3 regions of the Vreelandella sp. ssv genome follow, and region 3 is predicted to be linked to each of the others. Evidence: predicted binding sites of a transcription regulator. Region 3 holds the regulator's gene; each other region holds the start of a gene.
What was found. The regulator FNR, encoded in region 3, switches genes on or off when oxygen is low (the NO sensors DNR and NnrR bind a similar motif). The targets are predictions, from matches to a motif close to TTGATNTANATCAA.
Positions count from the first base shown of each region.

Region 1: a site for FNR is predicted at 1,743-1,756, ahead of AC5TBW_RS13065 (DnaJ C-terminal domain-containing protein). Genes of this name have one in related genera too.
Region 2: a site for FNR is predicted at 1,810-1,823, ahead of frdA (fumarate reductase (quinol) flavoprotein subunit). Genes of this name have one in related genera too.

Region 1 covers NZ_CM182545.1:2,863,056-2,867,242, reverse strand. Annotated here, with positions in the region: gene AC5TBW_RS13070 (PHA/PHB synthase family protein) at 1-1,666, opposite strand, end outside; gene AC5TBW_RS13065 (DnaJ C-terminal domain-containing protein) at 1,919-2,860, shown strand; gene AC5TBW_RS13060 (chaperone modulator CbpM) at 2,864-3,178, shown strand; gene AC5TBW_RS13055 (hypothetical protein) at 3,220-3,456, opposite strand; gene AC5TBW_RS13050 (Crp/Fnr family transcriptional regulator) at 3,621-4,187, shown strand, end outside.
Region 2 covers NZ_CM182545.1:3,744,426-3,748,612, forward strand. Annotated here, with positions in the region: gene frdA (fumarate reductase (quinol) flavoprotein subunit) at 1-1,692, opposite strand, end outside; gene AC5TBW_RS17075 (anion permease) at 1,958-3,427, shown strand; gene menH (2-succinyl-6-hydroxy-2,4-cyclohexadiene-1-carboxylate synthase) at 3,436-4,187, opposite strand, start outside; gene menD (2-succinyl-5-enolpyruvyl-6-hydroxy-3-cyclohexene-1-carboxylic-acid synthase) at 4,184-4,187, opposite strand, start outside.
Region 3 covers NZ_CM182545.1:3,279,035-3,283,221, reverse strand. Annotated here, with positions in the region: gene AC5TBW_RS14925 (DUF294 nucleotidyltransferase-like domain-containing protein) at 1-195, shown strand, start outside; gene AC5TBW_RS14920 (3'-5' exonuclease family protein) at 201-854, shown strand; gene ttcA (tRNA 2-thiocytidine(32) synthetase TtcA) at 1,117-2,028, shown strand; gene fnr (fumarate/nitrate reduction transcriptional regulator Fnr) at 2,030-2,776, opposite strand; gene hemN (oxygen-independent coproporphyrinogen III oxidase) at 2,882-4,187, opposite strand, start outside.

The sequences.
Region 1 (4,187 bases), 420 kb from region 3:
CGAACGAGGGCCACCATGACCCCTCCTGTGAAGCAGTATCAGCACACCATTCGGCAGGTGAACGGTAAGTGGCATCAGCCTGGGTGTGGGCGATGCGAAAATGTCGATTATGGTGACCTGGAGCCGACACAATGCCCGCATTGTGTCCGCCACTGGTGAGAACGAAGGTCACATCCATATCAACGAACAGGTGAAGTTTGTAGACGGAACGCCAGGGAGCGACATGGTCGTCCTCTGTACCGACGGCAAAGATGGGGGCACGAATGTCGGTAACCGCGATGACTTTTTTACCCACATGATAGCGCCCTTCGGCCAAGTCATTATTCAGGAAAAGCCAGCGTAGATACTGTGAGTGCATCCGGTAGGGCATGCGTGTCGCGTCAGCATTCCACGCCATTAGGTCAAAGGAATGACTCTGCTTGCCCAGTAAATAACGCTGGATAGCGGGAGCCCAGATCAGGTCTCGAGCACGCAATAAGGCAAAGGCTCCGGCCATCTGTTCCGAAGACAAATAGCCTGTATGCGACATCATGTCTTCAATCATGGTCACCTGGGAGTCGTTGATAAACAAACGCAACGGCCCCGCCTCGGTGAAATCAATTTGAGCGGCTAGAAAGGTAATTGTCGCGCAGCGCTCATCGCCTTCGCGTGCCATGGCCGCTGCCGCAATGGCCAGCAGTGTACCACCGAGACAGTAACCTACCGCATGGAGCGTTGGCGCGTGGGTAATCGCCTGAATAGCATCGATGGCCTCCATGATGCCAAGTTGTCGATACTCCTCCATGCCTAGTTCGCGATCCTCAGCATCGGGGTTTTTCCAAGAGATGATGAAAACGGTAAATCCCTTATTTACCAAAAAGTTAACAAGTGAATTGGTCGGCGATAAATCAAGGATGTAGTATTTCATGATCCAGGCAGGCACGATTAAAACGGGTTCGGGACGAACCGTTTCGGTGCTGGGGGTATATTGAATTAATTCAATCAATTCGTTACGGAAAACGACTTTGCCGGGGGTGACCGCAAGATTACGCCCGACTTCAAAGGGCTGCGGCCCCTTGGGCTGAGATAGGCCTGCTTTGTGATAGAGATCGTCAGCAAATTGCTTTGCGCCTCGGATAAAGTTCTGACCCCCTTCGGCGTACATTGCGGCCAAGACTTCTGGATTGGTAAGGGTAAAATTGGAAGGCGCTGCCGTGTCAATCATAAGACCGGCCACAAAGGCCATGAGGTTTTCATGCGCGGGCGCAACGCCATGAACCCCCGTCATAGCCTCTTGCCACCATTGCCAGTTCTGTTGATGGACCTGTGCCAACAAGTTAAAAGGATAGTGCTGCCAACCCTCCCCAGCGAACCGCCGGTCCAAGGTGGCGGTCTCGTCGCTTATTGGTTGGGGGTTTAGCGCTTGAGTCCATAGCATCTGCGTATTACACATCGCTGATGCCATCAATTGCAGCTGCTTGCCAGGCGAAACTGTCAGGTGCACAGCCCAGTCCATCCACGCCTCACCCAGAACCGATGGAGCAAGTCCAGACGTGGCTTTTGCCACAGCCCGGTGGGCAATTTGGTCTATAGCTTGATAGAAAGTGGGTAAACCGTTGTGCTTAACAGGACAGTCGATATCAGCAGGTGTCGTATCAGCCGCCGCTATTGCCGAACGTTGTAACATCGTTCCTCCCTGGGGATGGTATTGCTATTCCATCCTCTATAAGACGAGATGTTAGTCGTTTCACTGCTGTGCCAAACTGATCAACATCAATTATCTTCGCTAAAGTAGGTTTTTTTTACTTATTTCAGAACCTGTGTACCGAGCTTCTCCCTTCTGATCATTTTCAACTATCTTTGAGTCAATTGCTGCTTGTCGTCCGGGGGGGCTTTGGCTATCGCCTGTCGCCCATTCCGGCTGCCGGAGGCCCCACACATGGAATTCAAAGATTATTATCAGATACTCGGCGTGGCGAAGACCGCCACTACCGATGAGATCAAGAAAGCCTACCGCCAACTGGCACGCAAATTTCATCCCGATGTGAGTAAGGACCCGGAAGCCGAGCAGCGCATGCAGGAAATTAATGAGGCTAAGGCGGTATTGTCCGATCCGGAGAAACGCCTCGCCTACGATCAACTGGCTCAGCAGTATCACTCTGGTCAGGATTTCCATCCGCCTCCGGATTGGGATGCGGGTTTTGAGTTCAGCGGACGAGGCTTCGAGGAAGCTGATCTAGGTGTGTTTAGTGACTTCTTCGCCAACTTGTTTGGTCAGGGCGGGCGGGCAGGTCGAGGCAGACGTGACCATCAGATGCGCGGCGAGGATCGCCATGCCAAAGTCGTCATTGATCTTGAGGATGCCTACCATGGCGATATCCGGACGATTACGCTACAGGTGCCGCAGGTTGATGCCATGGGACGTGTTACCTCTCAGCAACATACTCTCAATGTGCGCATACCGAAGGGCGTTAAAGAGGGCCAACATATCCGTCTTTCGGGACAGGGCAGTCCTGGGATTCGAGGAGCCCCAGCAGGAGATCTGTTTCTCGAGATTCACTTTCGTACAGATCCACGCTACCAGATTGACGGGCGGGATATTTATCAAACGGTGCCGGTCACGCCTTGGGAAGCCGCCTTGGGGGCAAGTATCAAAGTATCCACTCCCTCGGGAGTAGTAAAAGTTAAGGTACCCGCAGGCTCCCAGACCGGACGCCGGTTGCGCCTGAAGGGGCGCGGTATTCCGGGGCCTGCTCCAGGCGATCTTTATATAGCGCTTGAGGTAGTATTGCCCCCAGCGAATACTGCCAAGGCACGTGAATTTTATCAGGCTATGGCGCGTGAGCTTGCGTTTGATCCACGCCGCCACAAAGGAGGCTAGGACATGGCACAGCCGTTCATTGCTAGCGGTGAACTCATTGACGATACGACCTTATCTCTCGATGAGTTGGCTCGCGCCTGCTCGGTAGCCACCGAATGGGTCGTGGAGCGCATCGAGAGCGGCCTGCTGGCTGATGGCTCACCCTATGTGGCGAGCTGGCGCTTCACCAGTCGTGATCTAACGCGTGCGCGACGGCTGTGTCAATTGGAGCGGGACTTTGAAGCCGCACCCGAACTCGCTGCCCTGACGACCGACCTGATCGAAGAGAACCAGCGTCTAAAGGAACGGTTACGGGCCGCTGGGTTAAGAGTCAAATGATATCCAAATAGTGAGCGCCGACGAAACGCTACCCGCTGCATTTAAAGCCGTCGCACCGAATTCCCACCTTCGATAATGCGGTTGATCAATGCCACAACCCCTAGGTGTGCTTGCGTTTCATCGTCCAGCCCTTCTGCATTCGCATGGGCATTGGCGGCGTCCTGCAGAACACCAATAATTTCACTTTCCGAAAGGAGTTGGTGGTCATTCAAGGCAAGTAGTAGCGATTCACAGATGGCCAGTGCCGCCAATCCTGCATAGTCATGTTGTTTTGACATGTGAGTTTCTCCATGTGGGTAAGTGGAGAGTGTTGGAGAGTGTAAAAGCAGCGAAGCATCCCGCCTGATTAGCAGCGAATTGATAGAAACCCCGCTATGCTAGGCTAATCAAAAGCAGTCACGCTGTGGCTTTTTGATTATATTTTACTCCATTGGGAAAGGTTATGACGGCGATTGAAACTCTCCCGCTTGCCCGTAAACTTGGGGCATATATGGCGTTGTCGCAGGCCGAACGTACTCTTATCTCGGACTTGCATCAGTCCTGTAAACCAGTGGCGGCAGGAAGACACTTAGTCGATCAGGGACAAACAAATCATTTAGCTTATATTCTCGCGGCAGGGTGGGCCTGTTCGTATAAGATCCTGCCCAATGGCGCTCGCCAAATCGTAGATTTTCATATTCCGGGCGATTTCCTGGGTCTGCGACATGTATTGCTGCACACATCTGATCACACTATTGAATCCATTACCGATAGCGAAGTCGCTGACGTACCAGTGAAAGAGCTGCTTGAAATTCTATCTCGCAATCCGCGGCTTGCAACAGCTGTCCTGTGGGCAGCGTCGCGGGATGAAGCCATGGTGGTTGAGCATCTCGTTGATATTGGCCGACGCAGTGCCGTGGGGCGCATGGCACATTTTCTGCTGGAACTTGGCTCAAGACTCAAACTTGTGGGTTTAGGGGATAAACAAGGGTATGTTTGCCCACTCACCCAATACCATCTGGCCGATGCG
Region 2 (4,187 bases), 470 kb from region 3:
TTCGCCTTGGTAAAACACCTGGCTGTGCTTGAGGTAATTAACGTCGTCGCGTTTCTGCATACCTTCATCCAGGCGCTGATGGGCACCGCGGGATTCACGGCGCTCAAGAGCACTCAAGCAAGAGGCTTCGGCAATATCCAAACCATAGCCAAGCTCGATACACTCCAGCAGCTCGGTATTGAATATCTTGCTGGTATCTTTAACGCGTATCTTATTGAAGCGAGCGCGCAGCTGGCGCATGGTCTCAAGCGAATGGCGCATGCCCTCTTCAGTGCGGTAAATACCGCAGCCGCTCTCCATGGCCTGCACCATGGCGCGCTTGAGTTCGACCCAGTTCTCCCCACTTCCGGTTCCGTCACAGAGGCGCAGCAGCTTGGCTTGTTGACGATCACCCTGGGCTTCCAGCAGCCGCTCATCGGCCCACTCGGTTTTTGCTGCACGCTTGCTGGCTTGCTCCCCGGCTAAGCGGCCAAACACCAGCAGCTCACTTAGCGAATTGGAGCCTAGCCGGTTAGCGCCGTGCAGCCCCACCGAGGCGCACTCCCCAGCGGCATAAAGCCCGGCGATGGAGGTTTCGCACTGAGGGTCGGTTTCGATCCCACCCATGGTGTAGTGCACCGCCGGGCGAATAGGGATGGGCTCTTTAACAGGATCGACATTGATATAGGCTTTAGCCAACTCGCAGATAAACGGCAGGCGCTCCAAGATATACTTTTCACCCAAGTGGCGCAGGTCGAGATAAACCACGTCGCTGTCGCCAAACTTACCCGTGCGGCCCGCCTGCTGCTCTTGCCAGAAGGCCTGGGAGAGCTTGTCCCGCGGTCCCAGTTCCATGTATTTGTTTTCCGGCTTGCCCAGCGGGGTTTCCGGGCCCAGGCCGTAATCCTGCAAATAACGGTAGCCCTCTTTATTGAGCAGAATGCCGCCTTCGCCCCGGCACGCTTCGGTAATCAAAATACCGGAGCCAGGCAAACCGGTGGGGTGGTACTGGACAAACTCCATATCCCGCAGCGCCACACCGTGACGATAAGCCATCGCCATACCGTCGCCGGTGACAATGCCCGCGTTGGTATTGAAGCGGAACAAGCGCCCTGCGCCGCCGGTAGCGAGAATCACCGCTTTAGCGCGCAGCAGGGTCAGTTCACCGGTGGCAATCTGCAGGGCTATCACGCCAATCACCGCACCTTCGTGAACGGCTAGATCGAGCACGAAAAACTCATCGAACCGCTCGATCTCAGGATATTTCAGCGAGGTCTGAAACAGGGTGTGGAGCATATGAAAGCCGGTTTTGTCGGCCGCAAACCAGGTACGGGCGGTTTTCATGCCCCCAAAGCGGCGCACCTGCACTTGGCCATCGTCTTTACGGCTCCAGGGGCAGCCCCAGCGCTCCATCTGCACCAGCTCTCGATAAGCATGATGAACAAAGTAGTCGACGACACCCTGCTCAACCAGCCAGTCACCGCCTGACACGGTGTCATCGAAATGCGCCTGATGGGAATCTTCGGCACTGGTGACGGCGGCAGCACCGCCTTCAGCGGCCACGGTATGGGAGCGCATGGGATACACCTTGGACAGCAGCGCAATACGTTGAGGTGTCTTATGCTCCTTGGCGTGCTCAGCGGCCCCAATGGCAGCACGCAAGCCTGCGCCACCCCCACCCACAATGACGATATCGAAATCTCGCTGCTGCATGAAAAGCCCCTTCATTAGCCAAGTCACAGGTGGTAATGGCGGCAATCTACGCTGCCGTCTTCTTTATTCGAACCTATCATGCCCGCTGCAGACCCTGCTTGTTAGTCGAAAGGACTATTGACGTGAATCAAGGAAGAAGTGAATTGAGTCGGCATTGCTGTTCCCGGCGTGCCGCAGCACCTACTCTTCCAGCCATCCCGTGCATGGCAGATCCCTATTCGCCAGACGACAACAATCGCCAGGATAAACTCAAGAGAGGTGCCGAATGACGACGAATGCTCAACCCTCACCGCGATGGAAATTGTTAGCTCCGCTAGCAGTCGCCATCATCGTCGCGCTGATACCCACTCCCCCCGAGCTAGCTCCCCATGCATGGTATTTTTTAGCCATCTTTCTGGGCTGCGTGGTGGGTTTGATTCTTGAGCCACTACCGGGGGCGGTGGTAGGTCTGGTCGGCGTTACCCTGGTGGCACTGCTTTCTCGGTGGGTGTTGTTCTCTCCCGAACAGCTGGCCGCTGACGGCTTCAACCCCGCCGGACAAGCTTTTTCCTGGGCGGTGTCGGGCTTTACCAACTCCACCGTCTGGCTGATTTTTGGCGCCTTTATGTTTGCCTTGGGGTATGAAAAAACCGGGCTCGGCAGGCGGATATCGCTTTGGCTGGTCAAAGCCATGGGGAAGCGCACGCTGACCCTTGGCTATGCGGTGATGATTGCCGATGGCATTCTGGCACCGTTTACGCCCTCGAATACCGCGCGCAGTGCGGGCACGATTTATCCAGTCATTCGCAATCTACCGCCGCTTTACGATTCGCACCCCAATGACCCCAGCATGAAGCGCATGGGCAGCTTCTTGATGTGGACCGCGTTGGCCTCCACCTGCGTAACCAGCTCGCTATTTTTGACCGCACTGGCCCCCAACTTATTGGCTATCGCGCTCACCGAAAGCACCACTGGTATTCAGGTCAATTGGGGACAGTGGTTTATGGCGGTCGTGCCGGTGGGCATTCTGCTGCTTCTGCTGGTGCCGCTGCTGAGCTACTGGCTATGCGCCCCCGAAGTGAAGGCAGGCGATGAAATTTCTGACTGGGCGGGAAAGGAGTTAACCAAGCTGGGCGTACTGACCCGCCATGAAATAATGCTGGTCGTGATGGTGGTCACCGCCCTGCTGCTGTGGATTTTTGCCGGCAGTGTTATCTCTGGTTCACTCGTGGGCCTAGTGGTGATCTGCGGCATGCTGTTAACGGGCATCATTCACTGGGACGATATTCTTAATAATCGCGCGGCTTGGAATACCTTTGTATGGTTTGCCACCCTGGTGGCACTGGCAGGCGGTCTTAGCCAAGTGGGATTCGTTAGTTGGTTTGGCAATGTGGTGGGCGGTCAGATAAGCCACTTCGACCCGCTGATGGCCATGGTAGCGCTGGTGGTCATTTTCTATCTACTGCACTACTTCTTTGCCAGCGTGACGGCCCACGTTACCGCCCTGCTACCCGTGATTCTGGCGGCAGCTACCGGGGTTGCCGGACTGGATATGCAGATGTTTATTCTGCTGCTGCTACCCACACTTGGCTTTATGGGCATTCTCACCCCCTACGGTACAGGTCCAAGCCCGGTTTACTACGGCAGCGGCTATCTGCCCAGCGCACTCTTTTGGCGGTTGGGGGCGATCTTTGGACTGCTATTCCTGGTGGTCTGGCTAGTCATTGGCCTGCCCTGGTTAATTCTAATCAGCTGACCGGTGGTTTAGCCAAGCGTCTGATACCAGGCGTTGAGGTTATGTGAGATTTCATCCGGCTGCTCGGAATGGAGATTGTGGCCCCCTTCCAGCGTGATATGGCGCAGGCGCGGGGCCATTGTTGTCAGATGAGATGCCAAAGAGTGGAACTTGGCATCCCGCTGCCCCGAAAAGTAGCTTACCGGAAGCGAGGTACTTTCCAGCCACTGCCAAAGCGAAGGCTGTTGGCCTAAGGAAGTTGATCGCAGCATGCTGGCGATGGCTGGCCCGTGATTCGCTAGCCGACGTTGAATCTGCCGAGTGCACTGGGCCTCGGTTAAGTCGGCGAACACCGGCTGCCGATACCAGTCGGCAAGTACATTCTCTAATGACTCCTGCTCGAAACGTGTTGCCCAGCGTTCATCGTGGGCAATTCGGGCAGAGCGCTCGTTTGCAGGCAACCCTGGGTGAGCGCTCTCCAGCCAGAGTGCTTCCAACCCCGATGGCTGACGGCTGGCATGGTAAAGCGCCAAACGCCCACCCAGGGAGTAACCCAGCAGGCAGTAGCGGCTAACGCCTCGGTCACTCAATGTGTCGCACAGCCAATGGTGAAACGCCTCAAACGAGGCCAGCCGTATCTGGTGATTCTCACCGTGGCCCGGCAGGTCTAACGCTAAGCAGTTAATGCCTTCCAAGCCAGCGATGACCTCATCCCAATCCTGACGATCCCCCAGTAAGCCGTGGAGCAGCACCAGGGTAGGTGCCTGCTGCTGTGATTTAC
Region 3 (4,187 bases):
TTTTCCGAGCTGCGTCTCAGGCAGCAGCTCAATGCACTGGAAGCAACCAGCACGTCGCCAGAGGCGAACCGTGCCAATCGCGTGGTGGTGCAAAACCTCTCTTCTCTCGAACGTGACCTATTGCGTGAAGCGCTGCACATTGTGAAAGACTTCAAGCAGCGGCTTTTCCATCGATATCATTTGGAGTATTCGTGACAGGAATGCGGCTATTAGATCGACACGTGGCTCTCTTTAGCGGTTCCTTGCGTACTTTGCTGAGACGCGAAAGCGACCGGCGTCGCTGTGCTGACTCTCACTATGCCTGGCTATTTAACCCCTATATGGGCGATGAACTAGTCGCGCTTGCTTGCACGGCAACGCCCACGGCATCTTCCCCGGTGATCAGTCTGGCAGCGGTGGTGCTCAGCCAGCAGCAGGTGCGCACCAGTCGCGCCTTTGTGCTGACGCTTGGCATACCGGGGCAGGCTGAGAATGCGTCGCTGCGTCGCCATCACTTGCTATGTCAGGCGGGGGAGGTCTCTTGCCCGAGCAGCGACAATTTAAATGCGTTGGTAGAGTTTATCGGCAATCGCCCCATTGTCGGCTGGCAGTTGGACAAGCGGATTGGGGCGTTAAATACATTGCTGAGCGAGCGGCTGGATTTCGCGCTGCCCAATGCCCAGGTCGATTTGGCAAAGCTGCACCAGCGCCAGCTGCGGCGTTTGCACCCTGAGGTCGATGCACCCAGTAGCTTTACCCAGGCGCTGGCGTGCTGGCAGGTGCCCTCGATGGGCATGCAAAGTATGTTAGGCGAAGCGACGGCAAGCGCGCTGCTGTATATGCGTCTGCAGCGGGTGATGGCAGAGGCAGCTTAGTGGCAGCTATCGTGGTGCAGAGGGAAGGTTTCCGCGAGGGCACTGTGACCCCATCCCTGGGCGCTACTTTTTCCATCCCTGGAAAAAGACCCTCGCTTCAACCTACCCTCTCACCGAGTACGGTTTAATCGTCAGGGCAGTCATTTTACATTGCGATATCTTGGGTGGTTCTCTCTGAGTAGTTGGGTCTGGGCGATGAGTGTTGTTAGAATAGCAGCCACTTTTTTCTTGAATGCCTTCCACCCTCGGCAGTGCTTATACCATGCAATCTCTTGATCATTTTGACCCTGCTCACCTTGGAGCCTCCCAAGCTGACGTTGAGCGCGACCAGCCTGAGCTGGCTGATGTTAAGCAGAAGCGTGAATTTAACAAACTGCAAAAGCGCCTGCGCCGAGATGTGGGCAATGCCATTATTGATTACCAAATGATCAATGAAGGCGACCGTGTGATGGTGTGCCTCTCCGGCGGCAAAGACAGCTACACGATGCTGGAGATTTTGCGCAATTTACAGCGCAACGCACCGGTTAATTTTTCGATAGTGGCGGTCAATCTAGATCAAAAGCAGCCCGGTTTTCCTGAACACGTGCTGCCAGCTTATTTGGATAAACAGGGCGTGGAGTATCACATCGTCGAGCGTGATACCTATTCGGTGGTGAAGGAAAAAACGCCAGAAGGCAAAACGACTTGCGCACTCTGTTCACGCCTGCGCCGCGGTTCGCTGTATGGTTTTGCCGAAGAGATCGGTGCCAACAAAATTGCATTGGGCCACCACCGCGAAGATATCCTTGAAACCCTGTTTCTCAACATGTTCTTTGGGGGCAACTTGAAAGCGATGCCGCCCAAACTGCTCTCCAATGATGGCAAAAATATTGTTATTCGACCGTTGGCTTACTGCAAAGAAGCGGATATTGCTGAATTTTCTCGGTTAATGGAGTTTCCGATTATTCCCTGCAATCTCTGCGGCTCCCAGCCCAATATGCAGCGCCAAGTGGTCAAAGAGATGCTCGCCGAATGGGATAAGAAATTCCCCGGCCGTCTAGAAAGCATGTTTAAAGCGGTGACTAATATTGCGCCTTCCCAGTTGGCAGACCGCAGCCTATTCGATTTTGAAGGCTTAGAGGCCAAACAGGCGGAGCTGCTGGCCGGGCGTATCCAGGCATTTAACGTTAGCTAATTCAGCTAACCGTTTGTTCTTCCTCCTCGGCGAGAGTAATCAAGCGCTGCATATCGAGAATATTGACCTCTCGCCCAGAAACCGCCACCACGCTCTGCTGTTGAAAGCGGCTTAAAATACGGCTGACGGTTTCCACCGCTAAGCCCAGGTAGTTGCCGATATCGGCTCTGGGCATTGATAGGCGAAAGCTGTAAGGCGAGTAGCCCCGGCGACGAAAACGATCCGAGAGGGTGATCAAGAAGCTCGCTAGCCGCTGATCAGCGGTTTTACGTGACAGCAGACGCATCATGCGGCGGTCATCGCGTAGCTCCTTGCTCATGCTGCGATACAGCTGGCCGCGCAGTTCGGGCAGCTCCTCGGAGAGTAAATCCAGGCGGTCAAAAGGAATCTCACAGATAGTGGTCGTTTCCAGGGCGATAACGCTGCCGGGGTAGTGCTCTTCATCAATTCCGTCCAGCCCCACCAGCTCACTGGGCAGGTAGAAGTTGGTCAGTTGCTCGCTGCCATTCCCCTCCGCCGTCACCTGCTTCAAGCTGCCTGAGCGAACCGCATACACGCTGGTGAAGGCGTCGCCCTGGCGAAACAGTGGCTCGCCCTTTTTCAGCGGTGCCCGGCGGCGAATAATGGCATCGAACTGCCCGATATCATCTAGCTCAAGGGCAAGCGGCAGGCACAGCGAGCTCAGGCTGCAGGTCTGGCAACGAGCTTCATGGAGTAGCGAGCGTCGTCGGTTCATGGGATCCAACATGCATAGCTCCTTGAGTAGCGTTCAAGAGAAATTTTACGTTATCCGTGCCGTACTAACAGCTGCATCCATTATTATGGAAGCTTCATGTGGTTAGCGACAGCCCGATTACACAATCTTTGAGTAGTGCTGCCCCGTTTGCCCAGCAAAATGGGCATCAAACGCCATGGCTAAATGGCGAATCAGCAAGCGACCCATAGGGGTTACGCTAAGCTGATCGCCGCTCCGGGTCAGCAGACCGTCGCGCTCGGCGCTTTGTAAGCTCTCCAGCGCCGGTGCAAAGTAGCGGGGAGCATCGATGTTCCAGCGCTGACCAACGGCGGACAGGTCGATGTGCATATCGCACATCAGTCGTTCAATCACGTCTCGGCGGATCAGGTCATCATCACTCAGGCGCAGCCCGCGCACCGTCGCCAGTTGGCCTTGGTCCAGTGCCGCTTCATAACGGGCCAGGTCACCAGGATTCTGCGCATAGACACTGCCTACCCGTGAAATGGCGGAAACGCCCAGCCCTACCAGATCACACTGGGCATGGCTGGAATAGCCTTGAAAGTTGCGCTGCAGCGAGCCTTCGCGCTGAGCAATGGCTAAGCTGTCATTGGGACGAGCAAAGTGATCCATCCCGATATGCACGTAACCTGCCGCCGTAAGCATCTCAATCGTGGTGTGCAGAATCGCCAGTTTCTCGTCGCTGCCCGGCAAGTCATCGACGTTAATACGTCGCTGGGGGGTAAAGCGCTCAGGCATATGGGCATAGTTGAAGACCGAAAGCCGTGCGGGGTTCATCTCAATGACCTGACGAAGGGTATTCGCAAAGCTCTTTTCGGTTTGAAACGGCAGGCCGTAGATTAAATCGAGATTGAGAGAGCGAAACCCCAGCCGATGGGCTTCATCCATCAATGTTTCGGTGAGGACTCGCGGCTGAATGCGGTTAATGGCTTTCTGCACCAGTGGGGCCAAGTCCTGCACCCCTAAACTGATGCGGTTGAAGCCAAGCGACTGCAGGTGTCGCAGGGTAAACACATCCGCTTCGCGAGGGTCTATTTCAATCGCGTAATCGCGCTGAGAAGACGATGAAAGACCAAAGCGCGCATCCAGTCGATCAATCAGGTCGCCCATCTGATTCAAACTCAGAAAGGTTGGTGTGCCGCCGCCCCAGTGCAATTGCTCCACCGGACGTGAAGTATCCAGATGCCGTGCAATCAGCACCATCTCACGGTCGAGCCGGGATAAGTAAGGCTCAGCCAGAGCGGTGTTTTTGGTGGCGATTTTATTACACGCGCAGTAAAAGCAAATTTTACGGCAGAAGGGAATATGCACATAGAGCGATAGCGGGCGTTTGCCAGCATTACTTTGCTCAAGCGCCTGAGTCAGATCTCCGGGGGTAAATCGGTCATCAAACGACAGCGCCGTG